Regions from separate parts of the Aquipuribacter sp. SD81 genome, predicted to be linked through region 2. Evidence: predicted binding sites of a transcription regulator. Region 2 holds the regulator's gene; the other holds the start of a gene.
The links. Region 2 encodes Rex, which represses fermentation and respiration genes when NADH is low (regulators of the CRP and FNR family bind a similar motif). Its sites were predicted from a motif close to CTTGTGAANNNNTTCACAAG; they were not measured.
Positions count from the first base shown of each region.

Region 1: the regulator Rex is predicted to act here: its motif matches at 3,185-3,204, upstream of WAA21_RS07125 (geranylgeranyl reductase family protein).

Region 1 covers NZ_JBBAYJ010000009.1:46,910-62,283, forward strand. The annotation lists gene WAA21_RS07110 (diguanylate cyclase domain-containing protein) at 1-842, shown strand, start outside; gene WAA21_RS07115 (isochorismate synthase) at 847-2,163, opposite strand; gene WAA21_RS07120 (demethylmenaquinone methyltransferase) at 2,226-2,921, shown strand; gene WAA21_RS07125 (geranylgeranyl reductase family protein) at 3,237-4,547, shown strand; gene WAA21_RS07130 (NADH-quinone oxidoreductase subunit A) at 4,723-5,082, shown strand; gene WAA21_RS07135 (NuoB/complex I 20 kDa subunit family protein) at 5,170-5,724, shown strand; gene WAA21_RS07140 (NADH-quinone oxidoreductase subunit C) at 6,063-6,770, shown strand; gene WAA21_RS07145 (NADH-quinone oxidoreductase subunit D) at 6,767-8,149, shown strand; gene nuoE (NADH-quinone oxidoreductase subunit NuoE) at 8,149-8,847, shown strand; gene nuoF (NADH-quinone oxidoreductase subunit NuoF) at 8,849-10,210, shown strand; gene WAA21_RS07160 (NADH-quinone oxidoreductase subunit G) at 10,207-12,768, shown strand; gene nuoH (NADH-quinone oxidoreductase subunit NuoH) at 12,765-14,177, shown strand; gene nuoI (NADH-quinone oxidoreductase subunit NuoI) at 14,170-14,967, shown strand; gene WAA21_RS07175 (NADH-quinone oxidoreductase subunit J) at 14,964-15,374, shown strand, end outside.
Region 2 covers NZ_JBBAYJ010000031.1:6,316-21,689, reverse strand. The annotation lists gene proC (pyrroline-5-carboxylate reductase) at 1-581, shown strand, start outside; gene WAA21_RS16000 (hypothetical protein) at 626-973, shown strand; gene WAA21_RS15995 (TrkH family potassium uptake protein) at 1,247-2,632, opposite strand; gene WAA21_RS15990 (TrkH family potassium uptake protein) at 2,711-4,216, opposite strand; gene WAA21_RS15985 (potassium channel family protein) at 4,213-4,986, opposite strand; gene WAA21_RS15980 (DUF305 domain-containing protein) at 5,071-5,733, opposite strand; gene WAA21_RS15975 (DUF3105 domain-containing protein) at 5,802-6,443, opposite strand; gene WAA21_RS15970 (acetoin utilization protein AcuC) at 6,643-7,830, shown strand; gene WAA21_RS15965 (helix-turn-helix domain-containing protein) at 7,987-8,226, shown strand; gene WAA21_RS15960 (30S ribosomal protein bS22) at 8,338-8,436, shown strand; gene WAA21_RS15955 (NAD-dependent epimerase/dehydratase family protein) at 8,454-9,533, shown strand; gene WAA21_RS15950 (lysophospholipid acyltransferase family protein) at 9,530-10,768, shown strand; gene WAA21_RS15945 (glutaredoxin family protein) at 10,771-11,067, shown strand; gene WAA21_RS15940 (redox-sensing transcriptional repressor Rex) at 11,207-12,058, shown strand; gene WAA21_RS15935 (glutamyl-tRNA reductase) at 12,055-13,389, shown strand; gene hemC (hydroxymethylbilane synthase) at 13,386-14,399, shown strand; gene WAA21_RS15925 (uroporphyrinogen-III synthase) at 14,396-15,374, shown strand, end outside.

The DNA.
Region 1 (15,374 bases), on a different contig from region 2:
CGGCCGTGCTGCTGCGGCGGCCGGTCGCCGACCTCCTCGGCGCGGACTGGCTGACGCTGCTCGAGCCGTCGCACGCCGCGGAGGTGACGGCCGGGCTGGTGTCGGTCGCCGAGGGCCGCGACCCGTCCTGGCAGGGCACCGCCGAGGTCGTGCTGCCGGACGGGGCACCGCGGTGGGTGCAGCTGCTCGTGGGCCCCGACCTGGTCGGCGAGGCGGGCCACGACGTGCACGGCGCGCGCCTGACGGTGCAGATGCTCGACGCCACCGACCGCGTCGACGTCGAGCGGCGGCTCACGCTGCTCGCCCTCCACGACGACCTGACGGGCCTGCCGAACCGGACCCTGCTGCTGGACCGGCTCGACCAGCAGCTCGCCGCGTCGGGGCGCGACGGCACGGCCGTCGGCCTCCTGTTCCTCGACCTCGACCGCTTCAAGGCGGTCAACGACACCCACGGGCACGCGACCGGCGACGAGCTGCTCGTGCTCGTCGCGCAGCGGCTCCTGGCCTCGGTGCGTCCGCTCGACACCGTGGCGCGGCTCGGTGGCGACGAGTTCGTCGTGTGCTGCCCGGGCCTGGCGTCCGTCGAGGCCGGTCTGGCCGTGGCCGACCGGCTGCTGGAGGTCATGGCGGAGCCGCTGGTCGTGGGCGGGGAGGCCCTCGACGTCGGGGTCAGCGGCGGCCTCACGCTCTCCGGCCCGGGTGAGGACGCGCGCGGCCTGCTCGAGCGCGCCGACGCCGCCATGTACCGCGCGAAGCGGTCGGGGCGGGGCCGCATCACGACCGAGGCCGTGCCGTCGTCCGTGCCGTCGTCCGCGCCGCTGGCGGTCGCCCGCAGCGCGTGAGGCCTCAGCCGCCGAGCGCGTCGCGCATGGGGACGAGCTTCGCCGTCGACTCGGCGAGCTCGGCCGCCGGGTCCGACCCCTCGACGATGCCGCAGCCGGCGAAGAGCCGGACCTCGTGGGCGTCCTCGGCGACGCGCCCGCACCGCAGGGCGATGCCCCACTCGCCGTCGCCGGAGGCGTCGAGCCAGCCCACCGGCCCCGCGTAGCGACCCCGGTCCATGCCCTCCAGCTCCGTGATGAGGTCGGCCGCCGCCTCGGTCGGGGTGCCGCACACCGCCGCGGAGGGGTGCAGGGCCGCCGCGAGGCGGAGGCTCGAGGCGCCGTCGCGCAGCACCCCCGTCACGTCCGTCGCGAGGTGCATGACGTTGGCCAGGTGCAGCACGTACGGCGACTCCGGCACGTTGGTGCCGGCGCAGAACGGCGCGAGCGCCTCCACGACGCTGCGGACGGCGTACTCGTGCTCGCCGAGGTCCTTGCTGGAGCGCGCGAGCGACGCGGCGAGCGCGAGGTCGTGCTCGTCGTCGCCGCTGCGGCGGATGGTCCCGGCGAGCACCCTCGACGCGACGAGCCCGACCTGCGTGCGGACCAGCACCTCGGGGGTCGCGCCGACCAGCCCGGCGACGTGGAACGTCCACGTGGCCGGGTAGGCGCCCGCGAGGCGGCCGAGCACCGCCCGGACGTCCAGCGGCGCCTCGGCCCGGGCCAGCAGGTCGCGCGCGAGGACGACCTTGTCCAGCGCGCCGTCGGCGATGCGCCGGACCGCCTCGGCGACCAGCAGCTCCCACGCGGTGCTCGTCACCGACCCGTCGGCGAAGGACACGCCCGTGGGTGCGGGGGGCTCCGCCTGCGGGCGCGGGGTGCGGTGCGGACCGGGCAGCACGGCGTCGACGGCCGTCGCGCCGGCAGGCGCGACCGTCGTGCGGGTGACCCACCACCGGCCGTCCCGGTGCCCGACGACCGTCTCGGGCACGACGAGCACGCTCGCCTCGGCGGAGGTGCCGGCGAAGGCGAAGGACCCGAACGCGACCGGTCCCGTCCCGCGGCCGCGGACCTCGTCCCGGACGACGGCGCCGGCGAGCAGGCCGCGCCAGCGGCGCTCGGCCTCGCCGAAGCGGTCGGGCCCGCGCGTCTCGAGCCGGGCCGCCTCGCCCCACCCGACGAGACCCTCGCCGCGGCGCACCCACGCGAGCGGCTCGCCGACCCGCGCCGGGTCGGGCAGCAGCGACAGCAGCGGTCCGGGGTCGTCGACCTCGACGGTGCGGGACACGAGCCGCCGGGACGCCGACGGCGGGTGCTGCGGGGTCGGCAGGGGGGCGGACATGGTGCTCCCAGGGTAGGTCCGCCCCCGGGGGCCCCGCGCACCGCACCTACGCTGGACGGGTGGTGCAGCGTGCGGACCTCGACAAGCGCCCGGTCGACGTCTCGTCGATGTTCGACGGCGTCGCGGAGCGGTACGACCTCACGAACACGCTGCTGTCCCTCGGCTCGGACCGGCGGTGGCGCCGCCTCGTCACGCGCGCCCTCGACCTGCGCCGCGGCGACCGCGTGCTCGACCTGGCGGCCGGGACCGGCACCTCGACGGAGCCCTTCGCCGACCTCGGGGCCCGGGCCGTGGCGTGCGACTTCTCCCTCGGCATGCTCCACGTCGGCCGCCGCCGCCGCCCCGACCTGCCGTTCCTCGCCGGCGACGCGACGCGCCTGCCCTTCGCCGACGCGACGTTCGACGCCGTCACGATCTCCTTCGGGCTGCGCAACGTCGTGGACCCCGACGCGGGCCTGCGCGAGCTGCTCCGTGTCACCCGGCCCGGCGGGCGGCTCGTGGTGTGCGAGTTCTCCCACCCCACGTGGTCGCCGTTCCGGCACGTGTACGACCGGTACCTGCTGAGCGTCCTGCCCGCGGTCGCGCGGCGGGCCTCGTCCAACCCCGAGGCCTACGACTACCTCGCGGAGTCCATCCAGGCGTGGCCGGACCAGGCGGCGCTCGCCGAGCGGCTCCGGGCCGCCGGCTGGGACCGGGTGACGTGGCAGGACGCGAGCGGCGGCATCGTCGCGCTGCACTCCGCCGTCCGGCCGGGCTGAGCCGCCGTGGTCGAGGCACAGGTGTGCGCCCGGTGCGGGGCCGACTTCACCTCCTCGCGGCCACGGGCGTGGTGCTCGCAGGCGTGCGCGCGCGGTGCGTGGGCGGACACGCACCCCAACGTGCCGGTGCGCCGACCGGGACGGCACCGTGGCCACGCCGACCAGCTGCGTCCCGAGGAGCAGGGTCGAGGAGGGCAGGACGCGTAGGTGCGGGGGAGCGGGGCGGCGACCGTCGGTGCGGCGACGTACGCTGGTGCCTTCGGCTTGTGAAGCCGTGCACAAAGCCTCGAGCCCAGCCCCGTGGAGGTGGCCAGCGTGAGCAGCGAGCCCGGAGGAGTCCCCGCCGAGGCGGACGTCGTCGTCGTCGGGGCGGGCCCCGCGGGCTCGACCGTCGCGGCGTACCTCGCGCGCGCCGGCCTCGACGTCGTGCTGCTGGAGAAGACGTCCTTCCCGCGCGAGAAGGTGTGCGGCGACGGCCTCACCCCGCGCGGGGTGAAGGAGCTCGTCGCCCTCGGCGTCCCCCACCGCGAGGAGGACGGCTGGATCCGCAACAAGGGCCTGCGGATCATCGGCGGCGGCCAGCGCCTGGAGCTCGAGTGGCCAGAGCTCACCGGCGTGCCGTCGTACGGCCTCGTCCGGCCCCGGGCCGACCTCGACGAGGTGCTGGCGCGCACCGCCGAGCGCGACGGGGCCCGGCTGCTGGAGCGCACGAGCGCGACTGCGCCGGTCCTCGACGCCACCGGGACCATCACGGGCGTCGAGTGGGCGCGTCACGACGAGCGCGGGCGGCGCACGGGCGAGACCGGGACGCTGCGGGCCGGCCTCGTGGTCGCGGCGGACGGCAACTCCAGCCGGCTCAGCCTCGCCATGGGCATCGCCAAGCGCGAGGACCGTCCGCTCGGCGTCGCCGTCCGCACGTACTTCACGAGCCCCCGCACCGACGACGACTTCCTCGAGTCGTGGCTGGAGCTGTGGGACGGCCCGCCCGGGCAGAGCACCCTGCTGCCCGGCTACGGCTGGGTGTTCGGCGTCGGTGACGGCACGAGCAACGTCGGGCTCGGCATCCTCAGCAGCTCCAGCGCCTTCGGCAACGTCGACTACAAGGAGCTGCTGCACCGCTGGGTCGCCACCATGCCGGCGGACTGGGGCTTCACGCCGGAGAACCAGGTCGGCCCCGTCCGCGGCGCCGCCCTGCCGATGGGCTTCAACCGCACCCCGCACTACAGCCGGGGGCTGCTGCTCGTCGGCGACGCCGGCGGCATGGTCAACCCGTTCAACGGCGAGGGCATCGCCTACGCGATGGCCTCCAGCCGCATCGCGGCGGGCGTCGTCGCGGAGGCGATGGCGGCGCCGGGCCTGCAGCGCGAGCGCGCGCTGCGCGCCTACCCGAAGGCGGTCGAGGCGGAGATGGGCGACTACTACGCCCTCGGCCGGGTCTTCGTGAAGATCATCGGCAACCCGTGGGTCATGCGGACGGCGACGCGCTACGGCCTGCCGCGCCCCCTCCTCATGCAGTTCGTGCTCAAGCTCCTCGCCAACCTCTACGAGGACCGCGGCGGCGACGGCGTCGACCGGGTCATCCAGACCATGGAGCGGCTGTCGCCGGTCGCCTCGAGGATCGCGTGAGGGGCGCACGGGAGCCGGGTCACGGTTGCATTTCGTCAGCCGTGGATGACCTAAACGTGCAGGTAGACGGCCTGCACCCGCGTCCCGGCGCGGCTGCGCCCGCCCCTAGGATGACGCCGACCCTGCGAGTGCAGACCCGCCCCGCCGCGGGCGGGCCCCGACGAGGAGCAGTCCTGTGAGCCCCTACCTCCCGCTGGTGATCATGCTGGCGATCGGAGCCGGCTTCGCCGCGTTCTCGGTCATCGCCACCTCGCTCACGGGGCCGGCGCGCTACAACCGCGCGAAGCTCGAGGCCTACGAGTGCGGGATCGAGCCCTCGCCGCAGGCCGTGGGCGGCGGCAAGGTGCCCGTGAAGTTCTACCTGATCGCGATGCTCTTCATCGTGTTCGACATCGAGACGGTGTTCCTCGTCCCGTGGGCCATCGCCTTCAACCAGCTCGGCCTGTTCGCCCTCGTCCAGGTGCTGCTCTTCGTCGGCGCGATCCTCATCGCGTACGCCTACGTGTGGCGCCGCGGCGGGCTCGAGTGGGACTGACGGCCGGCCGCACCACCCGCTGACCGCTCGACCACGGCACAGCACAGCACAGCACGGCACGAACCGACTCTCCGACAGGAGCGCACAATGGGAATCGAGGAGAAGCTCCCCGCAGGGATCCTCCTGGGGCAGGTGGAGCAGCTCGTCGGCCTCGTCCGAAAGGCCTCCGTGTGGCCGGCGACGTTCGGCCTCGCCTGCTGCGCCATCGAGATGATGGCCGTGGGCGGGCCGAAGTACGACATCGCGCGCTTCGGCATGGAGCGCTTCAGCGCCTCGCCGCGCCAGGCCGACCTCATGATCGTCGCCGGCCGGGTCAGCCAGAAGATGGCCCCGGTCGTGCGCCAGGTCTACGACCAGATGCCCAACCCCAAGTGGGTCATCGCGATGGGTGTCTGCGCCTCCTCCGGCGGCATGTTCAACAACTACGCGATCGTCCAGGGCGTCGACCACATCGTGCCGGTCGACGTGTACCTGCCCGGCTGCCCGCCGCGCCCCGAGATGCTGCTCGACGCGATCCTCAAGCTCCACGAGCAGATCAAGGGCGAGAAGATGGGCGCCCACCGCGTCAAGGCGGACGCCGAGGCCGAGGAGCGCGCGCTCGCCGCCACCCCGACCATCGAGATGAAGGGCCTGCTGCGGTGAGCCCCCGCGAGGACGACGGCACGCCCGAGGACACGACCGGCACCCCCGGCGAGGGCGACGAGGCGGCGGCGCAGGGCCCCGACGGTGCGCCCGCGGGCGGCACCAACCCCTCCGGCGCCGACGACGTCACGACCGAGGAGGTCGAGGACGAGGCGCTCGACCCGGCGACCAAGCTGTCGACCGACCCCGCGGTCGAGGAGGCCACCGAGGCGGCCGACGACCCGGGCCCCGACCCCGAGGGCGCCGGTCCGACCGGGCCGACGACGCGGCCCACCGGGGCGACCACCGGCGGCGGCACCGGCGGCACGAGCACGGCAGGCGACGCCGACCCGGCCGTCGTGGCGCGCGACCTCGCGACCGCGCCCGAGGTCGCCTCCTCGACGCCGGTCACCACGCGCCACGGCATGTTCGGCGTGTGGGGGCCCGGCGACACCTCCGGCTACTCCGGGCTCGTCACCACCTCGATGGTGGCGCTGCCGGCGCAGCGGCCCTACGGCGGCTGGTTCGACGAGCTCGCCGACCACCTGACCGACTCCCTGGCCGACGCGGGCCTCGGGTTCGACGGCCCGGGCGGCGCGGTCGAGAAGGTCGTCGTCGAGCACGGCGAGATCACGCTGCACGTGCGTCGTGAGCACCTCGTCGAGGTGTGCCGCCGCCTGCGCGACGAGCCCGACCTCCGCTTCGAGCTGAGCCTGGGCGTGTCGGGCGTGCACTACCCGGAGGACACGGGGCGCGAGCTGCACGCCGTCTACCACCTCAAGTCGATGACGCACCGGCGCCGCGTGCGCCTGGAGGTGTCGGTGCCCGACGGCGACCCGCGGGTCCCGTCGACCGTCGCGGTGTACCCCACGCACGACTGGCACGAGCGCGAGACGTGGGACTTCTTCGGCATCGTGTTCGAGGGCCACCCCGCCCTCACCCGGATCCACATGCCCGACGACTGGCCGGGCCACCCGCAGCGCAAGGACTACCCCCTCGGCGGCATCCCGGTGGAGTACAAGGGCGCCACCGTGCCGCCGCCGGACGAGCGGAGGCTCTACACGTGAGCACCGAGACGAACACCGCACGCGAGCAGCAGGGCCGGGCGGCCGGCGCGGACGACCCCTACGGCGCGACCGACCCCGACGTGCTCGAGGGCTCGGTCGTCACCGTGGGCGGCGGCGACTGGGACGACGTCGTCGACACCGCGCGCCTGGGCGAGGAGCGCATCGTCGTCAACATGGGTCCGCAGCACCCGTCCACCCACGGCGTGCTCCGGCTCATCCTCGAGGTCGAGGGCGAGACCGTCACCGAGGCCCGCGCCGGCATCGGCTACCTCCACACCGGCATCGAGAAGAACATGGAGGTGCGCTCCTGGACCCAGGGCGTCACCTTCTGCACGCGCATGGACTACCTGTCGCCGATCTTCAACGAGACGGCGTACTGCCTCGGCGTCGAGAAGCTGCTCGGCATCACCGAGCAGGTGCCCGAGCGGGCGAGCGTGCTGCGCGTCATGACGATGGAGCTCAACCGCATCGGCTCGCACGCCGTCGCGCTCGCGACCGGCGGCATGGAGCTCGGCTCCACGACGATGATGACCGACGGGTTCCGCGAGCGGGACAAGGCGCTCGACATCCTCGAGGAGATCACCGGGCTGCGCATGAACCACGCGTTCGTGCGCCCCGGCGGCGTCGCGCAGGACATCCCGCCCGGCGCGCTCGACAGCATCCGGGAGTTCGTGCCGAGCATCCGCAAGGGCATCAAGGAGCTCGAGCTGCTGAGCGCGCAGAACCCCACGCTGCGCCCGCGCCTGGTCGGCACCGGCTACCTCAACCTCGCCGGCTGCATCGCGCTCGGCATCACCGGACCCGTCCTGCGCTCGACGGGCCTGCCCGCCGACCTGCGCAAGGACGAGCCGTACTGCGGCTACGAGAACTACGACTTCGACGTCGTCACCCGGACCGAGGCCGACAACTACTCGCGCCTGCGCATCCGCCTCGACGAGATGTACGAGTCGGTCAAGATCGTCGAGCAGTGCATGCACCGGCTGTCCGAGCTCGGCCCCGGCCCCGTCATGGTCGACGACCCGAAGATCAAGTGGCCGTCGCAGCTCGCGCTCGGCGGCGACGGGCTCGGCAACTCCCTCGACCACATCCGCACGATCATGGGCACCTCGATGGAGGCGCTCATCCACCACTTCAAGCTCGTCACCGAGGGCTTCCGGGTGCCGGCCGGCCAGGTCTACACCGCGGTGGAGTCCCCGCGCGGGGAGCTCGGCGTGCACGTGGTCTCCGACGGCGGCACGAAGCCGTACCGGGCCCACTTCCGTGACCCGTCCTTCACCAACCTGCAGGGTGTCTCCGTGATGTGCGAGGGCGCCCAGGTCGCCGACGTCGTCGCGTCCGTGGCCGCCCTCGACCCCGTCATGGGAGGCGTCGACCGCTGATGGCCTACGACACCGCCACGCTCGAGCAGCTGCGCACCGACGCCGCCGCCGTCGTCGCCCGCTACCCGCAGGAGCGCTCCGCCCTGCTGCCGCTGCTGCACCTCGTGCAGTCGGTCGACGGCTTCGTGAGCCCCGACGGCATCGCGTTCTGCGCCGAGACGCTGGGGCTCTCCAACGCCGAGGTCAGCGCGGTCGCGACCTTCTACACGCAGTACAAGCGCCACCCCAACGGCCGGTACACCGTCGGGGTGTGCACGAACACCCTGTGCGCCGTCATGGGCGGGGACGAGATCTTCGCCGCGGTGAGCAACCACCTCGACGTCGGCCACGACGAGACGACGGACGACGGCGTCGTCACGCTCGAGCGCGTCGAGTGCAACGCGGCGTGCGACTACGCGCCCGTCGTGATGGTCAACTGGGAGTTCTTCGACGAGCAGACGCCGCGGTCGGCGTGCGAGCTCGTCGACCGGCTCCGCCGCGGGGAGAAGGTCCGTCCCACCCGCGGGGCCGACGAGGTCGTGGAGTTCAAGCCGATGTCGCGCGTGCTCGCCGGGTTCCCCGACGGCCGCGCCGACGAGGGCCCCAGCGCGGGCCCGGCCACGCTGCGCGGGCTGCGGCTCGCGCGCGAGAAGGGCTGGCGCGCGCCGGAGCCGGACCGCTCCGCCGGCGCGACCGGCGACGAGGAGAAGGGGGCCTGACGTGACCGATACCCTCACCCCGGTGCTGTCGGCGTTCTGGGACGCCGACCGCAGCTGGACGATGGAGACGTACCGCGCCAACCGAGGCTACGAGGCGCTGCGCTCCGCGCTCGCGCTCGCCCCGGGCGACCTCGTCGAGGCCGTCAAGAAGTCGGGCCTGCGCGGGCGCGGGGGAGCGGGCTTCCCCACCGGGATGAAGTGGGGCTTCCTGCCGCCGGACGACGGCAAGCCGCGCTACCTCGTGGTGAACGCCGACGAGTCCGAGCCGGGCACGTGCAAGGACACCCCGCTCATGCTCGCCAACCCGCACGTCCTCGTCGAGGGCGTCGTCATCTCCAGCTACGCGATCGGCGCGAACCGCGCGTTCATCTACCTGCGCGGCGAGGAGCTCCACGTGTACCGCCGCCTGCTGCAGGCGGTCGAGGAGGCCCGCGCCGAGGGCTTCGTCGGCACCGACGTGCTCGGCAGCGGCTTCGACCTCGACATCGTCGTGCACGCCGGTGCGGGCGCCTACATCTGCGGGGAGGAGACGGCGCTGCTGGACTCCCTCGAGGGCCGGCGGGGCCAGCCCCGGCTCAAGCCCCCGTTCCCGGCCGTCGCCGGGCTGTACGCGCGCCCGACCGTCGTCAACAACGTCGAGTCGATCGCGAGCGTCCCCTCGATCGTGCTGAACGGCGCCGACTGGTTCGCCGGGCTCGGCACCGAGAAGTCGACGGGCTACGGGCTCTTCAGCGTGTCCGGGCACGTGCGTCACCCCGGCCAGTACGAGGCCCCGCTCGGCATCACGATGCGCGAGCTGCTCGACCTCGCCGGCGGCATGCGCCTGGACGAGAAGGGCGAGCCGCGGAAGCTGAAGTTCTGGACCCCGGGCGGGTCCTCCACGCCGCTGTTCACCGACGAGCACCTCGACGTGCCGCTCGACTTCGAGTCGACGATGTCGGCCGGGTCCATGCTCGGCACGCGCGCGCTGCAGATGTTCGACGACACGACGTCGGTCGTGCGGGCCGTGCTGCGCTGGACGGAGTTCTACGCCCACGAGTCGTGCGGCAAGTGCACGCCGTGCCGCGAGGGCACGTACTGGCTCGTGCAGGTGCTGCGGCGCATCGAGGCCGGCAAGGGCACCGAGGAGGACGTCCAGACCCTCCTCGACACGTGCGACAACATCCTCGGCCGGTCCTTCTGTGCGCTCGGCGACGGCGCCACGAGCCCCATCACGAGCGCCATCAAGTACTTCCGCGAGGAGTTCGTCGCCGGCACCCGTACGCCGGCGTGGGAGCTGTTCCCCTACGAGCGGACGAGCGTCTTCTCCGACGCCGACCGCGTGCCCACCGTCACCCACGCAGAACCCGCAGGTATGGCATGAGCCTCTCCACCGGTCACGACACGAGCGTCGCCCGCGCGGGCGCGGTCGCGCCCGACGCCCCCGCCGAGGACCTGGTGACCCTCACCATCGACGGCATCGAGGTGCAGGCGCCCAAGGGCGCGCTGCTCATCCGCGTCGCGGAGGAGCTGGGCATCGCGATCCCGCGCTTCTGCGACCACCCGCTGCTGGAGCCCGCGGGGGCGTGCCGGCAGTGCCTCGTCGAGGTCTCGATGCCCGACCGCGAGGGCAACGTCCGCAAGATGCCGAAGCCGCAGGCCAGCTGCACGATGACGGTCGCGCCCGGCATGGTCGTGGAGACCCAGAACACCTCCGAGGTCGCGGGCCGGGCGCAGCACGGCGTCATGGAGCTGCTGCTCGTCAACCACCCGCTCGACTGCCCGATCTGCGACAAGGGCGGCGAGTGCCCGCTGCAGAACCAGGCGATGAGCAACGGCCGCGGCACGTCGCGCTTCGTCGACGTCAAGCGCACGTTCCCCAAGCCCATCAAGATCTCCACGCAGGTCCTGCTCGACCGCGAGCGCTGCATCCTGTGCCAGCGCTGCACGCGCTTCAGCAAGGAGATCGCGGGCGACACCTTCATCGACCTGCAGAAGCGCGGCGCCAACCAGCAGATCGGCACCTTCGACACCCAGGTGCTCGGCTTCGCGGGCGAGCGCCTCACCGAGGGCGCCGCCGAGCTCGACGAGGCCGGTGCGCCGTTCGCGTCGTACTTCTCCGGCAACACGATCCAGATCTGCCCCGTGGGCGCGCTCACCGGCGCGGCCTACCGCTTCCGCGCCCGCCCGTTCGACCTCGTGTCCAACCCGACGGTGTGCGAGCACTGCAGCTCCGGCTGCGCCGTGCGCGCCGACCACCGCCGCGGCGTCGTGCTGCGCCGGCTCGCGGGGGAGGACCCTGCGGTCAACGAGGAGTGGAACTGCGACAAGGGCCGCTGGGCGTTCACGTACGCCTCGCTGCCCGACCGCCTCGAGGTGCCGCTCGTACGCGACGAGACCACCGGCGAGCTCGTCGAGACGTCGTGGCCCGACGCGCTCGACGTCGCCGCCCGCGGTCTCGCCGCCGCCCGCGACGGCTCGGGGGTCGGCACGCTCGTCGGCGGCCGCGCGACCGTCGAGGACGCGTACGCCTACGCGAAGTTCGCCCGGGTCGTGCTCGGCAGCAACGACGTCGACCTGCGCGCCCGCCCGCACTCCGCGGAGGAGGAGGCCTTCCTCGCCTCCCGCGTGGCCGGGACCGGCATCGGCGTCACGTACGCCGACCTCGAGCGCGCCCGCGCGGTGGTCCTCGTCGGGTTCGAGCCCGAGGAGGAGTCGCCGATCGTCTTCCTGCGCCTGCGCAAGGCCGTGCGCGCCGGCGGGCTCACCGTCACCTCGGTCGCGCCGTTCCGCAGCCGCGGGGTCGAGAAGCTGTCCGGCGTGCTCGTGCCGACCGCTCCCGGGGCCGAGGCGCAGGTGCTGCAGGCCGCGACCCGGGCCACCGACGCCGGCCCGGTCGCGACCGCGCTGCGCCTGGACGGCGCGATCCTGCTCGTCGGCGAGCGCCTGGCGACGGTCCCCGGGGCGCTGAGCGCCGCGGCGGCCGCCGCCGACGCGACCGGCGCCCGCCTCGCGTGGGTGCCGCGGCGCGCGGGCGAGCGCGGGGCCGTCGAGGCCGGTGCGCTGCCCACGACCCTGCCGGGCGGGCGGCCGCTGTCGCCCGACGCCCTCGTCGACCTCGCCGCCGCCTGGGGCGTGCCGCGGCTGCCCGCCGCGCCCGGGCGCGACACCACCGGCATCCTCGCGGCGGCCGCCGCGGGCGCGGGCCTGCTCGTCGGCGGCGTCGACGTCGACGACCTGCCCGACCCCGCCGCCGCACGCGCGGCGCTGACAGGGGCCTCGTTCGTCGTCAGCCTCGAGGTCCGGCGCAGCAGCGTCACCGAGCACGCCGACGTCGTGCTTCCCGTCGCTCCCGTCGCGGAGAAGGCCGGGTCGTTCCTGGACTGGGAGGGGCGGCTGCGGCCGTTCGAGGCCGTCCTGCCGACCGACGCGGTCGCCGACCACGGCGTCCTCGACGAGCTGGCCCGGGCCCTCGGCGTGGAGCTCGGCGCCGCCAAGGCGCTGCAGCTGCGCGACGAGCTCGCGGGCGTCGGCGCGTGGGACGGCGACCGGGCGAGCACCCCGACCGTCGCCCCCGGCGAGGTCACCCCGCCCGTGCAGGGCCAGGCCGTCCTCGCCACGTGGCACCTGCTGCTGGACGCCGGCCGCCTGCAGGACGGCGAGGCGTACCTCGCCGGCACCGCCCACCGCGCGCACGCGCGGGTGTCGCCCACCACCGCCGACGTGCACGGCCTGCGGGCCGGGGCCTCGGTCACCGTCACGGGCGCGGCCGGCTCGCTCACCCTGCCCGTGGTCGTCGACCGCACCGTGGTCGACGGCGTCGTGTGGCTGCCGACGCGCTCGCGCGGCAGCGAGGTGCGGACGCGGCTGGGATTGGGGGCCGGTGACCTGGTAGGAATTGCCGCCGGACCGGACCAGCTCGGAACAGGAGTCCAGGCGTGAGCCTCCCCGTCGCGCTCCCGGCCCTCGGCGGACTCGAGGGCCCCGCCGCCGACTTCAGCAACGACACGTGGTGGATCGCCCTCATCAAGGCGGTCCTCGTCTTCGCGTTCCTCGTCGTCAACGTCCTCGTCGCCATCTGGGCCGAGCGCCGGATCCTCGGCCGCATGCAGCAGCGGCCCGGGCCGAACCGGCACGGTCCCTTCGGCCTGCTGCAGTCCCTGGCCGACGGCGTCAAGCTCGCGCTCAAGGAGGACATCGTCCCCGCGGGCGCGGACAAGATCACCTACGTCCTCGCCCCGGCGATCTCCGCGGCGCCGGCGTTCCTCGCCTTCGCCGTCATCCCGCTCGGGCCCGAGGTGACCCTGTTCGGCGTCACGACGCCGCTGCAGGTGACCGACGTGCCCGTCTCGGTGCTGTTCGTGCTCGCGGCGGCGAGCGTCGGCGTCTACGGCCTCATCCTCGCCGGGTGGGCGTCGGGGTCGACGTACCCGCTGCTCGGCGGGCTGCGCTCGACGGCGCAGGTCATCAGCTACGAGCTGATCATGGGTCTCGCCCTCGTCGGGGTGTTCATCTACACGGGCTCGATGTCGACGTCGCGGATCGTCGAGCAGCAGGAGGGCCTGTGGCTGTTCCTGCCGCTGTTCCCCAGCTTCGTGTTCTTCCTCGTCGCGATCGTCGGCGAGACCAACCGCGCGCCGTTCGACCTGCCCGAGGGCGAGGGCGAGCTGGTCGGCGGCTTCCACACCGAGTACTCCTCGCTGAAGTTCGCCCTGTTCTTCCTCGCCGAGTACGTCGCGATGTTCACGGTCTCCGCGCTCGCCGTCACGCTGTTCCTCGGCGGCTGGCTCGCGCCGTGGCCGCTGGCCCCGCTCACGCTGGGCGGCATCGGGCCGATCCCGGCCTATGAGGTGCCCTTCATCGGCAACGGCTGGTTCGGCGCCGAGCTCGGCACGAGCTGGTTCAACACCGGCTTCTGGCCCGTGCTGTGGTTCACGATCAAGATGTGGGTCATCGTGTTCGGGTTCTTCTGGCTCCGCGGCGCCCTCCCGCGCCTGCGCTACGACCAGTTCATGAACCTCGGCTGGAAGGTCCTCATCGAGGCCGCCTTCGCCTGGGTCGTGCTGCTCGGCATCGTCCGCGGCCTGCAGGTGTACGGCTTCGCCAGCCAGCAGCAGGTGCTCGTCGGCGTGCTCGTGCTCGGCGTCCTCGTCGTCGGCATCACCTTCCTGCTCAGCGCACGCGCCGTGGAGGAGACGCGGGAGGAGCCAGCGGAGGTCGACCCCTTCGCGGACGGCTTCCCCGTGCCGCCGCTGCCCGGCCAGACCGTCGCCCGCTCGCGCGGCTCGCTCGAGCGGACCGCGGTCGGCGCCCGCACCGACACCACCGACCCGGAGGAGCCCCGTGGCTGACCGGCCCGAGACGCCCAGCAGCAACCCCGACCCCGAGGCCCGTTCGGCCGCCGACCCCACGGCGGGGCGGACGGTCGAGCGGACCGGCGGGGTGGGTGGCGGCGACGTCCGCTCCATCGACGGCTCCACCGCGGGCACCGACGAGGACCGCTCCGGGCGGCCGAGGAGCTCCCGCCTCGGCAAGGCCTTCGCACCCGTCGCCGGCTTCGGCGTCACCTTCTCGACCATGTTCCGCAAGGTGCTGAGCGAGGAGTACCCGGAGGGCCCGCGCAAGAAGGGTCCCGCCCCGACCGCGCCGCGCTACCACGGGCGGCACCAGCTCAACCGCTGGGCGGACGGGCTGGAGAAGTGCATCGGCTGCGAGCTGTGCGCGTGGGCGTGCCCCGCCGACGCGATCTACGTCGAGGGCGCGCAGAACACCGAGGAGGAGCGGTTCAGCCCCGGTGAGCGCTACGGCCGCGTCTACCAGATCAACTACCTGCGCTGCATCTTCTGCGGGCTGTGCATCGAGGCGTGCCCGACGCGCGCGCTCACGATGACCAACGAGTACGAGCTCGCCGACCACACCCGCGAGGCGACGATCTTCACCAAGGACCAGCTGCTCGCGCCGCTGCGCGAGGGCATGCTCCCCGCGCCCCACCCGATGGTCGACGGGACGACGGAGAAGGACTACTACCGCAACGAGGTCACGGGCCCGACCGAGGCGCAGCGCCGCTGGGTCGACGAGCGCCGGGCCGCCGAGGCGCAGCCCGGCGGCACGGAGCACGACGAGCCCGGGGTCCGCGCGTGAGCGGCGTCGCCCTCAGCGCGGCCGGCGCCGAGGTGGGCGCCTCGGTCGGCGACGGGTTCCTGTTCTGGACCCTCGGCCCGCTCATGGTCCTCGCCGCGCTCGGGCTGCTGTTCGCCCGCAAGGCGGTGCACGCGGCGCTGTCGATGGCCGTCGTCATGGTGAGCCTGGGCGGGGTGTACGTCGGCCTCGAGGCGCCGTTCCTCGGCGTCGTGCAGGTCTTCGTCTACACCGGCGCCGTCATGATGCTGTTCCTCTTCGTGCTCATGCTCGTGGGCGTCGACTCCTCCGACTCCCTCGTGGAGACCCTCAAGGGCCAGCGCCTCGCCGCGGCCCTCGCCGCCGGCGGCTTCACGCTGCTCCTGCTCGTCGCGCTCGGACGGACCGCCTGGCCCGAGCCGGTCGGCCTC
Region 2 (15,374 bases):
CCGCCGACCTCGCCCCGGACAGCCTCGTGGTGTCGCTGGCCGCAGGGGTCACGACCGCCGCGATCGAGCAGGCGGTCCTCGCCGCGGGCGGCCCGCACGTCCCCGTCGTCCGCGTCATGCCGAACACCCCGGCGCTGGTCGACGAGGGGATGAGCGCGCTCGCCGCCGGGACCGGCTCGGGGCCGGAGCACCTCGACGCGGCCGAGTCGCTGCTCGGTGCCGTCGGCAAGGTCGTGCGGGTGCCGGAGCACCACATGGACGCCGTCACCGCGGTGTCCGGCTCGGGACCCGCCTACGTGTTCTACGTGGTCGAGGCGATGATCGAGGCGGGGGTGCTGCTGGGTCTCTCGCGCGACGTCGCCACGACGCTCGTCGTGCAGACGGTCGTCGGCGCTGGGCGCATGGTCGCCGAGACCGGCCAGCACCCGACGGTCCTGCGGGAGCAGGTGAGCTCGCCCGCCGGCACGACGATGGCCGCGGTGCGGGTGCTCGACGACCACCGCGTGCGTGCGGCCTTCGTGACCGCGATGGAGGCCGCGCGGGACCGCTCGGCGGAACTCGGCCGCATCGCGGGCAGTTGACCCGGGGACGGGTCCGGACGACGACGGGTGCAGGAGGAGCGCAGGTGGGCTGGGTGTCGCGGCTGTTCGGCCGGAGCGGCGGGAGCCGGGGCGGCGGCCGCGGCGCGGGCTCGTCGGGCGACCAGGGGGTGCGGCACCTCCGTGACTTCGCCGAGTCCCGGCGCGGGGTGGAGTTCTACCTCGAGCCGGAGACCGCCGACTTCACCACGACGGTCGTCGCCGTCGCGCACGACGGCGAGTGGACGCGCCGTCCGGTGCGCTCCCCCCGGGTCGCGGGGGACCTCGCGCGCTCGCTCGCGCTGCCGCTGTACGAGGCCAAGGTGACGGGCTACCCGAAGCGCATGAAGGAGTGGAGCCGCAACCACCCCGAGCGGCGGCTCGGCCCGCGCTGACCCGGGACGCCACCCCGGCGGTGCGCGGCCCCGTGTCCCTGCGGGTCGCGGACGTCCCGCCCGCCCCCCGGTCGCCGGTCCCCTCCCGAGCCCCCGGGTGGGGGTCCGCGCGCTCGCGACGAGCGCTGGGTGCGGGGCCGCGACACGCCGGGGGGCACCTCGGGGAGCCAGCGTTCGTCGTCGCCCGACGGGTGCTGGGTGCCGAGGGCGACACGCCGGGCGTCGGAGACGCGGAGCCAGCCCTCGTCGCGAGCGCCCGCGACCGCGTCGCCCTCACCCGACGAGCGGGTGCGCCTCCGGGCGCCGGTAGAGCCGGGCGTGCTCGCGCAGCGCGAGGGCGGCGACGGCGGTGGTCGGGCCGACGCGCCCGATGAACATGCACACCATGAGCACGACGTCCCCGCCGCGGGGCAGGTCGGCGGTGATGCCGGTCGACAGCCCGACCGTCGCGAAGGCGGACACCACCTCGAACAGGGCCGTCGCCAGCCGGGCGTCGCTCACGTGCAGCAGCCAGATGGTCGCGGTCGCGATCACGGCGCCGGAGGTGCCGATGACCGCGAGCGCCTGCCGGATGACGGCCCCGGACAGCCGGTGCCCGAACACCTCCGCGTCGGGGTCGCCGCGCCCCTCGGCGACGATGGCGGCGACGAGCACCATGACGGTGCCCACCTTGATGCCGCCGGCGGTGCCGCCCGAGCCACCGCCGACGAACATGAGAAGGACCGTGAGGAGCAGCGAGGCGTCGCTCACCTGGCCGTAGTCGACGGTGTTGAAGCCCGCGGTGCGCGCGGTCACCGACATGAAGACGGCGAGCCACACCTTGTCCGCCCCGGCGACGCCCGCGAGGGTCTCCGGGTTGTCCCACTCCAGGACGAGGTAGAGCAGGGCACCGCCGACGAGCAGGACCGCGGTCCCCAGCAGCACGAGCCGGGTGCTCACCGCCCACGGCAGCCCCGTGCGTCGCAGGACCTCGAAGAGCACCGGGAAACCGATGCCGCCGAGGACGACGGCGAGCATGACCGGGACCGTCACCCACTCGTCCGTGGCGTAGGGGACGAGGCTGACGTTGCCCTCCGGCAGGGCGAAGCCGGCGTTGTTGAACGCCGAGACCGCGTGGAAGACGCCGTACCACGTCGCCTGGCCGGGGCTCATGCCGTAGCCGAGCGCGAAGCGCAGCGTGAGGGCGAGGGCGACGAGAGCCTCGACGACGAGCGTCACGCGGACGATGCCGGCGAGCACCGAGCGCGCCTCGGCCGGGGCGCTGCGCGTCGCGACGCCCGTCGCGAGACGGCTGCGCAGTCCGAGCCGGCGTCGCACGAGCAGGGCGAGCAGAGTGGCGAGGGTCGAGATGCCGAACCCGCCGACCTGGATGAGCACGAGGATCATCAGCTGCCCGGCGCCGGACCAGTACGTGCCGGTGTCGACGAGCACCAGACCGGTCACGCACACCGCCGAGACCGCCGTGAAGGCGGCGACGACGAGAGAGGTGCCGTCCGTCGTCGCGCCCTGCGCGACCGCGACGGGCGTGAGGAGCGCCAGGGTGCCGACGACGACCGCGGCGGCGAAACCGATCGGGATGAGCCGGGCGGGGTGCAGCAGGGTACGGAGCCGCCGGCGCCGGGCCACGGCCCCGCGCCTGCCCCCTCGGAGCGTCGGCACGAGCGGGAACGGTACGCCCTCGCGGCAGCCCCGCCGCGCCGAGGGCCCGACCCGGTGGTCCGCCCGGTGTGGTCCGCCTCAGCCGATGAGCGGGCGCGCCTCGGGCAGCCGGAACAGCCGCTGGCGCTGCTTGGTCGCCACGGCGGCGGCGACGGCGACCGGACCGACCCGGCCCACGAACATGCACCCGATGACGAACCAGCGCGCCGCGTCCGGCAGGTCGTCGGTGACGCCGGTCGACAGCCCCACCACCGCCGTGGCCGAGACCGCCTCGAAGATCGTGTCGCTGAGCTCGAGGTCGGTGAGCTGCAGCAGCACGACGATCGCGACGCCGGTCAGGACGATGGAGAAGCCGAGCACCGCGAGCGCCTGCCGGACCGTCGCGGTGGCGATGCGCCGCCCGAAGGCGTGGACGTCGGTGTCGCCGCGCGCCTCCGCGTAGACGGCGAGCGCGAGGACCGCGAGCGTGCCGACCTTGATCCCGCCGCTCGTGCCGGCGCTGCCCGCGCCCACGAACATGAGCGCGTCGGTGACGAAGCGGGCCGCCTCGCCCATGCCCGCGTAGTCGATGGTGGCGAAGCCGCTCGAGCGCGGCGTGACGGCCATGAAGGCGACGGCCAGCAGCTTGGTCGGCAGCGCCATGTCCGCGATGGTCTCCTCGTTGCCCCACTCGAGGGCCCCGAGGGCGAGGGCCGCACCGACGACGAGGACCGCGGAGGTGACGAGGACGAGCTGGGTGTGCAGCGACCACGCCGCGGGACGGCGGAAGCGGGCGAGCTCCACGAGCACGGGGAACCCGAGCCCGCCCAGCACGACCGCCGTCATGACCGGGACGGTGACCCACGGGTCCCCGACGAACTGCACGAGGCTGTCGCTGAACAGCGCGAAGCCGGCGTTGTTGAAGGCCGAGACGCCGTGGAACACCCCGAGCCACAGCGCGCGGGCGACGGGCTCGTCGTAGGCGACGAGGAAGCGCACCGCCAGCACCACGGAGACGACCCCCTCGATGAGGGCCGTCGTCAGCAGGAGCCGGGGCAGGATGGAGCGGATCTCCCCGAGGTCGAAGCCCTTCGTCTCCTGCCGGGCGGCGAGCATGCTCGACAGCCCGAACCGTCGCAGCACGGCGAGGCCGACGAGGGAGCCGAGCGTGGCGATGCCGAGGCCGCCGACCTGGAACAGCACGAGGATGACGGCCTCGCCGAAGGTCGACCAGTACGAGGGCGTGTCAACGACGACGAGACCCGTGACGCACGCCGCGCTCGTCGCCGTGAACACCGCGACGACCGTCGGCGGGATGCCGGGCGGCCCGCTCCCGCCCTCCCCGGCGTCCTGGACGGCGAAGGGCGTGTGCAGCAGCAGCGCCCCCAGCACGATGACCGCCGCGAGCCCGAGCGGGATGATCCGGACCGGCGACAGGAACGACTCGAGCCCCGCGCGGCGGGCGAGGGTCGACACGCGACCGCTCGTGCTGCGACGCAGCACGCCGCGCGCCGGGCGCGGCGGACCGCCGCCGCGGATGGCGTCCGCCAGCTCGTGCTCCTGGGCCGCGCCCGGCTCGCGCGGGCCGGGCCCCTCCTGCGTCACGGACGCGCCGCGAAGGCCTCGATCTGCTCCACGTGCCCCGAGACGATGAGGGTGTCGTCCGGGTGGACCTTCGTGCTCGGGATCGCGTACGTGAAGTCCTCGCCGGGCCGCTTGACCCCGACGACGGTGATGCCGTACTTCGAGCGCACCCCGGCCTCGTCGAGGGTGAAGTTGTGCGTCTCCCGGGGCGGCGCCATCTTGACGATGGCGAAGCCGTCGTCGAACTCGATGTAGTCGAGCAGCTTGCCGGTCACGAGGTGAGCCGTCCGCTCGCCCATCGTCGCCTCGGGGAACACGACCGTCACGCGGCTGCCCGTGCGACGCGGGACGCCGCGCTGGCGGGCCTCGCGCGAGCGCCGGGCGATCTCGTCGAGGTTGTCCGTGGTGCCGTCGACCCGCTCGACCTCGCCCTCGGTGGCGAGGCGCTCGAGGATCGTGCCGTGGGCCTGCGAGATCGCCTTGGCCCAGATCTGGTCGACCTTGAGGTCGACGAGGTTGAGCGTGGACAGCACGCTCGCCTCGATCGAGGTCCCGATGCCGACGACGGCGATGGGGAACTGGCCGGCACCGATCTGCTTGAGCGCCTCCAGGTTGGTGGCGTCCGCCTCGACGACGTGCGTGAGCCGGCCCGACCACTCCTGCACGAGCTCGGGGTTGCGCTCGACCGCGAGCACCTCGTGGCCCAGCCGGTGCAGGGCGTCCGCGGCGGCGGCGCCGAAGCGCCCGAGCCCGACGACGAGCACCGCGTCGGAGTGCAGCTTGCCGCCCATCAGCGGACCCCCCGTCGCCGGTCGGGTCGCTGCGACGGTGCGGCCACGAAGGTCAGTCCCACGGGCGCACAGGCTACGCCGGGCTCACCCCGCCGCGAGGTCGACCGGGCCGCCGCGCTCGTCGAGGAAGCGCTGGAGCGTCGTCAGCTCCGCCGTCTGCCCCGCGACCATGCCCTCCGCGAGGCGCCGGACCTGCGGCTCCTCGGCCCGCTCCGCGGCCTCCTCGGCCATCGCGATGCCGCCGAGGTGGTGCTCGATCATGAGCTGGGCCCAGATGCGCTCCGCCTCGACGCCGTCGGCGTCGGCGAGGGCCTGCATCTCGTCGCTGCTCGCCATGCCCATCGCGAGCATCGGGTTGCCGCCGCCCTCGCCGCCCTCGCCGTCGTCCTCGCTGTGCCCGGCCATGTCCATGCCGCTCATCGACCCCGAGAACGGCTCGTCGCCCATCCACGCCATGACCGGCACGGTCGAGGCGGGGGCCAGGCCCCACGTCGTGAGCCAGCCGAGCATCTGGCCCTGCTGGTTCTGCTGGGTGAGGACGATGTCGAGCGCGACCTGGCGCAGGTCGTCGGCGTCGGAGCGGTCGCGCACCAGGACGGACATCTCGACGGCCTGCCCGTGGTGCACGGACATGTCGCGCGCGAACCCCGCCTCGACGGAGTCCTCGGCCGGGGCCGCCGCGGCAGCCGGCCCGGCGAGCGCGACCCCGCCGAGCAGGCCCACCACCACGAGAAGGGCCGCGCCCACGACCGCGAGCGCCGTGGCGGCCGGACGGGCGAGGAGCCGTCCTCCGCCGCCGGCGGCCCGGTCGGTGCTCAGGCCATCCTCCCGCCGCTGCAGGCCGCGCCGAGCTCGGGCGTGAGCTCCTCGTTCTGCATGTACTTCGCGATGAAGACCTCGAGGCGCTCGTCCTCGGCGCTGTCGAGCGCGAGCTGACGCTGCCAGGAGCTGGCCACGACGGGGCTCGGCAGCTCCGCGCCGTCCGCCCACGGGGACACGAGGAGGAACGCGTTGCGCTCCGCGAGGTCCTCCAGGACCGCGACCTGCTCGGCGGGCAGCTCCGGGTCGTAGGTGACCCACACGGCACCGTGCTCGAGGGAGTGCACGCCGGGCTCGGTCGTGATCGGCGTGTCGTAGAAGCCGCACGTCTGCCAGTCGGGCGTGTGGTCGCCGCCGACCGGCGGGGTCACCGCGTACTCGACCGGGGTCTGCACGTGGTTGCGGTCCTGCTCGTCGAACTCCTCGACGCCGTCGATGTCCTCGGCGGCCGCACGCTCGACCGCGCTGCGCTCGCCCTGGGACTGCACGATGACGCCGACGACGACCCCGATGAGCAGCAGCGACACCAGGGCGGCGACACCGACCACGAGCAGCGAGCGACGCCGCTCGGAGCTGCGCTGTGCGGCCTGCATCTTGGCCAGGCGGGCCTGCCGGTCGTCGGAGGTGGCTCTGGGCACCGGTGCTCCTCGTGGTGGGCCGCCGGACGGACGGCGTCGGGGCGGTCGTGGGACGGGTCTCGCGGGGCCCGGGTGGGCGACCCGCCGTACACCATGGTGCACCGTCCTGTGAGCAACCTGGGACACCGCCCGGCCCGCGGCCGCGGTGGCGGGCGGTCGGTCGGCCTACGGCCACGACGGGCGGGGCTAGCGTGTCGCCATGTCGTCGCGACCTCCCCGCCGCACGCGCGTGGTCTGGGACGACGACTTCGTCCGCTACGACTTCGGTCCCGGGCACCCGCTCGCCCCGGTGCGGATCGCCCTCACGGCCCTGCTCTGCCGCGACCTCGGGCTGCTGGAGCACGTGGAGGTGGTCGACGCCCCCGTCGCCACCGACGAGCTGCTGCGGACCGTGCACACCCACGGCCTCGTGGCGGCCGTGCGCGCGGCGTCGGCCGACCCCCGCGCCGTGGTCGGTCACGGCATCGGGACGACGGACACGCCCGCCTTCGCCGGCATGCACGACAGCGCCGCCCGGGTGTTCGCGGGGTCGGTCGGGCTCGCGCGCGCCCTGCTCGCCGGGGAGGTCGACCACGGCGTCAACTTCGCCGGCGGCCTGCACCACGCCTCCGCCGACGCCGCGTCCGGCTTCTGCGTCTACAACGACTGCGCGGGCGCGATCCAGGCGCTGCTGGACGGCGGCGTGGAGCGGGTCGTCTACGTCGACACCGACGTGCACCACGGCGACGGCACCGAGTCGGTGTTCTGGGACGACCCCCGCGTCACGACGGTGTCCGTCCACGAGTCCGGCCGGACCCTGTTCCCGGGCACCGGGTACCCCACCGACGTCGGCGGACCGGGCGCCGAGGGCACCGCGGTCAACGTCGCGCTGCCGGCCGGCACGGGCGACGCGGGCTGGCTGCGGGCGATCCACGCCGTCGCGCGGCCCGTCGTGCGGGAGGTGCGGCCGCAGGTGCTCGTCACCCAGCACGGCTGCGACACGCACGTCCTGGACCCGCTCGCGCACCTGCGCGTCTCGGTCGACGGGCAGCGGGCCGCCGCCGCGCTCCTGCACGACCTCGCGCACGAGGTGACCGACGGTCGGTGGCTCGCCTTCGGCGGCGGCGGCTACGAGCTCGTCGACGTCGTGCCCCGGGCCTGGGCGCACCTGGTCGGGGTCGCCGCGCACCGTCCGGTCGAGCCGACGACCCCGGTCCCCGCCGGCTGGCTGGAGCACGTCGAGCAGCTCGTCGGGCAGCCCGGGCCCCGTCGCATGACGGACGGGGCCGACCCGACCTTCGACACGTGGGAGTCCGGCTTCGACCCCGCCGACCCGGTCGACCAGGCCGTCATGGCCACGCGGAAGGCCGTCTTCCCGCTCCTCGGCCTCGACCCCTGGTTCGACTGACCCGCACCGCGTCGCCGGCGGAGCCGGCCGGCCCGGCGCCCACCGGCTTCCCACCGGTCCCACCAGCCCCTACCGTGTGATCATCCGCTCCCGCCGCGCGCGAGGACGCCCCGGTCCGCCGGCCGACGGGGCGGTACGACCGGCTACGGAGGGACCATGTCCGACGGCTCCGCCCCACGACCGCTGCGCAGCGCCGCCGGGCGGCCGGCCCCGCTCAGCGAGGTCCAGTTCCTCACGGTGTCCGAGGTCGCCGCCCGCATGCGCGTGTCGAAGATGACGGTGTACCGCCTGGTCCACGGCGGCGAGCTGTCGGCGGTCCGGGTGGGCCGCTCGTTCCGGGTCCCCGTGCACGCCGTCGACGACTACCTGCGCGCGGGTCTGACCGACTCCGCCTGAGAGGTAGCCTGGGGGCCGGACCACGGGCGCACCGCGCCCGGCGCGCGCGGCCCCAGGGTCGGCCCCGCACCCAGCGCCACCGACGACCCGACCCGAACCGGAAGGACCCTCGTGGGCTCTGTCATCAAGAAGCGCCGCAAGCGCATGGCGAAGAAGAAGCACCGCAAGCTGCTGCGCCGCACGCGCCACCAGCGCCGCAACAAGAAGTAGCACCGGCCGGGCATCCCGTGGCCGCGCGAGTCGTCCTCGTCACCGGGGTGTCCAGGTACCTCGGGGGCGAGGTCGCGGCCGCGCTCGCCGCGCACCCGACCCGCCCACGGGTCGTGGGACTCGACGTCGTCCCGCCCCAGGTCGACCTGGGCGGGGCGGCGTTCGTGCGTGCGGACATCCGCAGCCCGGCCGTCGGCCGGCTGCTGCAGGACGAGGGCGTGGACACCGTCGTCCACATGAACGTCATCGCCACCCCGCGCTCCGCGGGTGGCCGGGTGCCGATGAAGGAGATCAACGTCATCGGCACGATGCAGCTGCTCGCGGCCTGCCAGAAGGCGCCGGGGGTGCGGCGGCTCGTCGTGAAGTCGACCTCCGGCGTCTACGGCGCGGGCCCGGCGGACCCGGCGATGTTCACCGAGGAGTCCGTCGCCGCCTCGCCGCCGCGCACGGGCTGGGCGAAGGACTGCCTCGAGGTGGAGGGCTACGTGCGGGGGCTGACCCGGCGCCGCCCCGACGTCGCCGTCACGCTGCTGCGCTTCGCGAGCATCGTCGGCCCCGGGCTGGAGACGCCGCTGTCGCGCGTCTTCTCGCTGCCCGCCGTGCCGACCCTGCTCGGGCACGACGGCCGGCTGCAGTTCGTGCACGAGGAGGACGCGGTCGAGGCGATGGTGCGCGCCACGGTCGGCGGGGACGGCGGGCCCGGCCCCGGCCGTACCGTCACCGGGGCGGTCAACGTCGCCGGCGACGGCGTGGTCACGACGTGCCAGGCCGCGGCGCTCGCGGGGCGTCCCGTCGTCGGCGTTCCGGAGGCGCTCGCGGGGACCGCCGGGCGCTGGCTCACCCGCACCGGGGCGGCCGAGGTGACGGTGGAGGACCTCCGGCTCCTCGGGTACGGCCGCGTCCTCGACACGACGCGCTGCCGCGAGGAGCTCGGGTTCGTGCCTCGGCGCTCCTCCCGCGAGGCCTTCGAGGACTTCTGCCGCTCGCACGGGCTGCGCGGCTACCGACCGGCCGTCGACCTCGTCGCCGAGGAGGTCCGCACGGCCGTGCGCGACACGGTGCGCGCCGGTGCCGGCCGCGGACCGGGGCACGCGTGACGCCCGGGACGCCGCCGGGGGACGGCGGAGCCCGACGGAGCCCGCTCGACCGCGCCGCCGACCGCGCCGCGGCGGAGCGCGCCCGTCGGCGACGCAGCGGCACGCCCCTGCTCGACGACCCCGGGCTCGGGCTGCGCGTGGAGCGCTACGGCGAGGAGGCGGGCCTGGAGGTCGTCGAGCGGCTCGGCGGCCCCCCGCGGCTGACGGTCGTGCGAGACGCGGACCCGACCGACCCGGCGGACCCGGCGGGCCCGGCGGGCCCGGTGGACCCGACGGACCCGGCCGTCGCGAAGGACCCGGCGGACCCGGCGGTCCAGCAGGCCGTCCCCGAGCCCGTGACCTCGCCCGCCGACCCGGTCCCCGACGCACCCCAGGAGCCGGACACGCTCGACCTCACGGGCGTCGGCGAGCTGCTCGTCGACGCCGTCGAGCTCGTCCGGCGCCGGCTCGAGGGCGACTACGCCGTCGACGAGTTCGGCTTCGACCCCGAGCTCACCGAGCGCGTGCTGCTCGCCGTGCTGCGGCCGCTGTACCGGCACTGGTTCCGCGTGGAGGTCCGCGGCGCGCACCACATCCCCGCCGACCGCGGCGCGCTGCTGGTCGGCAACCACTCCGGCACGCTCGCGTGGGACGCCCTCATGACGCAGGTCGCGGTCCACGAGGCCACGGGCGACCGGTTCCTCCGCATGCTCGGCGCGGACCTCGTGTTCGCCACGCCCGTCGTCGGCGACGTCGCCCGCCGGATGGGCGCGACCCTGGCCGCCAGCAGCGACGCCGAGCGCCTCCTCACCGCCGGGCAGCTCGTCGGGGTGTGGCCCGAGGGGTTCAAGGGGGTCGGCAAGCTCTACCGTGACCGCTACCGCCTCCAGCGCTTCGGGCGCGGCGGCTTCGTGTCGGCCGCGATCCGCACCCAGGTGCCGATCGTGCCCGTCAGCATCGTCGGGGCCGAGGAGGTACACCCGATGCTCGCCGACGTGCGCCCGCTCGCGCGGCTGTTCGGCACGCCGTTCTGGCCCGTCACGCCCACGTGGCCGTGGCTGGGCCCGCTCGGCCTCGTGCCGCTGCCGAGCAAGTGGCTCATCGAGTTCGGCGAGCCCGTGCCCACCGACGAGCTCGACCCCGGCGCGGCCGACGACCCGATGGTCGTCTTCGAGATCACCGACCGCGTGCGCGAGGTCGTCCAGCAGACGCTGTACGCCCTGCTCGTGCAGCGGCGCTCGGTCTTCCTGGGCTAGGCGTGGGACTGCTCGACCGCCTCCGCGGCCGCGCCGCCGCGCCCGCCCCCCGGGTGCGGCTGCTGACGCGGCCCGGCTGCCACCTGTGCGAGGAGGCCCGCGTCGTCGTGGAGCGGGAGTGCCGCCGCGCGGGCGCGGTGCTCACCGAGGTGTCGATCCTCGACGACCCGGCCCTGGAGGCGGCGTACTGGGACCGCATCCCCGTCGTCGAGGTCGACGGGCAGGTGGTGGAGGCGCTGCGCGTCGACCCCGACCGGCTGCGCCGCCGGCTGGCGGGCGACCGCCGGCTCACGTGGTGAGCCCGGCGGCCGGCCGGTCCGGGGAGCGCCGTGGGCGTGGGGCGGGTCACACCGGCCCTGACCTGCGGCTCTCCACCGTCGCGACTTTGTGCCTGTCGTCACAAGCACGTAACATGACGGGGTCACCGAGGAGGGACACGTGCCGCTGAAGCGTCTGCGCCTTCCCCGCGCCGACGTCCGCGAGCACCGCCGCAGCGAAGCTGGGGCGGACGCCGGGTCGCCGCCGGTCGCGGGCAGCACCACCGCCCCTGCCGCGGGCGTGCCCGAGGCGACCGTCGGCCGGCTGCCGACGTACCTGCAGGCCCTGCACGGCCTCGCCGACGCCGGCGTCACGACGGTGTCGAGCCAGGAGCTCGCGGAGACCGTCCACGTCTCGGCCGCCATGCTCCGCAAGGACCTGTCGCACCTCGGCTCCTACGGCACGCGCGGCGTCGGCTACGACGTCGCCACGCTCGTGCACGAGATGTCGGGCGTCCTCGGCCTCGAGCACGACTGGCCCGTCGCGATCGTCGGGGTCGGCAACCTCGGTCGCGCGCTCGCCCACTACGGCGGCTTCTCCAGCCGCGGCCTCAGCATCGCCGCGCTCTTCGACGCCGACCCCGCCGTCGTCGGCACCGTCGTCAACGGGCGCACCGTGCACCACGTCGACACCGCCGCCGCGCTCGTGCGCGAGCGCGGCGTGCGCATCGCCGTCGTCGCGACGCCCGCCGCGGCCGCGCAGAGCGCGTGCGACCTCCTCGTCGCCGCCGGGGTCACGAGCATCCTCTGCTTCGCGGGCGGCACGGTCCGCGTGCCCGCGGGCGTGACGGTCCGCGCCGTCGACCTGTCGAGCGAGCTGCAGATCCTCGGCTTCCACGAGCAGCGCAAGCGCAGCGACGTCCTCGACGACGTGCCCGCCGTCGTCCGGCCCGCCGCGCGCCTCGCCGGCCGGGGACCGGACGCCCGCGGCGGCGCCGCGACCGCGCCGACCGGGACGGAGGCGGCCCGGTGACCCTCCTCGTCGTGGGGGCGAGCCACCGCACCGCCCCGCTGCCCCAGCTGGAGCGGCTCGCGGCGGCGACCGCCGACGCGGACGCCGTCACCCGCGCCGCCCTCGCGCAGCCGTACGTCAACGAGGCGATGGTCCTCGCGACGTGCAACCGCGTCGAGGTGTACGTCGACGTCGACCGGTTCCACAACGGCGTCGCGGCCGTGTCCGCCGCGCTGTCGGCCGGCAGCGGCGTCGCGGTGAGCGACATCGTCGAGCACATGTACGCCCACTACGACACGGCCGCGGTGGAGCACACGTTCCAGGTCGTCGCGGGGCTGGACTCCATGGCGGTCGGCGAGGCGCAGGTGCTCGGCCAGGTGCGTGCCGCCTACGCCCGGGCCCGGGCCGAGGGCTGGGCCGGCGGACGCCTCGCCGCCGTCGTCGAGCGCGCGCTGCGCGTCGGCCGGCGCGCCCGCAGCGAGACCGGTCTCGAGCGGCTCGGCAACCGCATGGTCCAGGAGTCGCTCGAGCGCGCCGTAGCCGTGGTCGGCCCGCTCGCGGCCGCCCGCGTCGCCGTCGTCGGCGCCGGCGGCATGGCCGGCCTCGTGGCCGCCACGCTGTCGCGCTCCGGGGCGCGCGGGGTCACCGTGCTCAACCGCTCGCGCGAGCGCGCGGAGCGGCTCGCGGCGGGGGTGGACGGCGTCGTCGCGGACCTGTCGGCCCTGCCGACGGTCCTGCGCGAGGCCGACGTCGTCGTGTCGTGCACCGGGTCCGTGGGCCACGTGGTCGCCGCCGACGCCGTCCGCGCGGCCACGGCCGAGCGGGCCGGGCGCCCCCTCGTGCTCGTCGACCTCGCCCTGCCCCGCGACGTGGAGCCGGCCGGGCCCGGCGGCTTCTCGGCCGGCCCGGGCGCCGCCGAGGTCCACCTCGTCGACCTCGAGGGCCTCGCGCACGCCCTCGCGGGCCAGGGCGACGCGAGCGGAGAGGTCGCCCGTGCGCGCGCCGTCGTGGCCGAGGAGGTCGAGCTGTGGCGCGCGGAGTCGCACGCGGCCCGCGTCACGCCGACCGTCGTCGCGCTGCGCTCCCAGGCCGACGCGGTCGTCGAGGCCGAGCTCGAGCGGCTCCGCGGCCGGCTGGGCGCCCTGGATCCCGAGGTCGCGGCCGAGGTGGAGCGCACCGTGCGCCGTGTCGTCGACAAGGTGCTGCACACCCCGACCGTGCGGATGAAGGAGCTCGCGGCGCACCCCGACGGCAGCTCCTACGCAGAGGCGCTGCGCACGCTGTTCGGCCTGACCGTCAGCGACAGCCTCGAGCCCGTCGCCTCCGCCCGCCGCGACGGGGGGCCCGCGTGATCCGCGTCGGTACCCGGGCGAGCGCGCTCGCCCGCACCCAGTCCTCCCTCGTCGCCGACGCCGTGTCGGCGGCCACGGGCGAGCAGACCGTGCTCGTGACGGTGAGCACCGAGGGCGACCGCTCCGCGGCGCCCCTCGCCGAGCTCGCGCAGGCGACCGGAGGGGTCGGTGTCTTCGTGTCGGCGCTGCGGGAGGCCCTGCTCGCCGGCGAGGTCGACGTCGCCGTCCACTCGCTCAAGGACCTGCCGACCGCGCCCGCACCCGGCGTCGACCTGGCCGCCGTGCCCGAGCGCGAGGACCCGCGCGACGTCCTCGTCACGCTCCCCGGCCCTGCCGGGGACGCTGCCGACCCCCTCGCCGACCCCCTCGCCGACCCGCTCGCCGTCCTGCCCGACGGCGCGAGGGTCGGGACGGGCTCGCCGCGCCGCGCCGCCATGCTGCGCGCGGCGCTCGCCCGGCGTGGCCGGACGGTCGAGGTCGTCGACGTCCGCGGCAACGTCGACACCCGGCTCGCCCGCGTCGGCGCCGACCTCGACGGCGTGGTGCTCGCCGCGGCGGGCCTGCGCCGGCTCGGCGTCACGAGCGGTCCCGGGCGCGTCCTGACCGTCCTCGACCCCGCCGACATGCTGCCCGCGCCCGGCCAGGGCGCCCTCGCCGTCGAGTGCCGCGAGGGCGACCCGCTCGCCGCGCGGCTCCGAGCCGCCCTGGACCACCCCCCGACCCGCGCCGCCACGACCGCGGAGCGCCGCCTGCTCGCGGTGCTCGACACCGGCTGCTCGGCCCCCGTCGGGGCGCTCGCCCGCGTCGAGGGCGACGCCCTCGTCCTGGAGGGGGCCGCGACCGGCGAGGGCCCGCTCGCCGACGACGTGCTCCGCGTCCGCGAGACCGCGGCCGCCACCGACGCCGCGGAGGTGGGGGAGCGCGCCGGCCGGCGGCTCCTCGCCGCCCGCGGCGGGGGGAGCACCACCGCCCGCACCACCCAGCCCCAGCACGAGGAGAGCCTGCGATGACCACCCGCACGCGCGCCCCCGGACCCTCCGTCCCCAGCGGCACCGCCTCCGCGGTCCGCGACGAGGACGGCCCCTCGGTGCGGCCGCGTCGACCCGACGCGCCCGCGCACGTCGCCTTCGTCGGGGCCGGCCCCGGCGACCCCGGCCTCCTCACGCTGCGCGCAGTCGACCTGCTCCGGCAGGCCGACGTCGTCCTCACCGACCTGCCCGACCCCGAGCCGGTGCTCGCCCGGGCCGCGGCGCCGGAGGTCGAGGTCGTGCGCCTCGACACCGGCGAGGAGGGCGAGCTCGCCCGCGCCGCACGCGCCCGCACGGTCGCCTCCGCGGCCACGCCCGGTCGTCGCGTCGTCCGGCTCGTCCGGGGCGACAGCACGACCTTCTCGGCGGTGTCGGCCGAGCTCGCCGCCGCGCGCGCCGCCGGGGCCGAGGTCGAGGTCGTGCCCGGCATCAGCGCCGCGGTCGCCGCCCCGGCCTACGCGGGCGTGCCGCTCGCGCCGCCCGGCACGGGCCACGTGCACCTGCTCGACGTCCGCGACGGCGAGGCCGGCGACCACGGCGACCTGCCGCGCCCGGGCGGCACGACCGTCGTCGCGGTCGGCCCGCGCGACGCCCTAGCGGCGACCGCGACCGCGCTCGTCGGGGCGGGCTGGGACAGCGACACCCCCGCCGTCGCCGTCTCCTGCCCCACGACCGTGCGCCAGCGCAGCCTCGAGGCGCCGCTGGCGAAGGTGGGCGACCTGCTCGCCGACCTCGGCGAGCCCGTCACCCTCGTGCTCGGCGAGGCCGTGCGGCAGCGTGCCGTCATGTCGTGGTTCGAGACCCGGCCGCTGTTCGGCTGGCGCGTGCTCGTGCCCCGCACGAAGCACCAGTCCGAGCCGGTCGTCGCGCACCTGCGCGAGCTGGGCGCGGAGGCCGTCGTCGTCCCGACGATCTCCGTGGAGCCGCCCCGCACCCCGCAGCAGATGGACAAGGCCG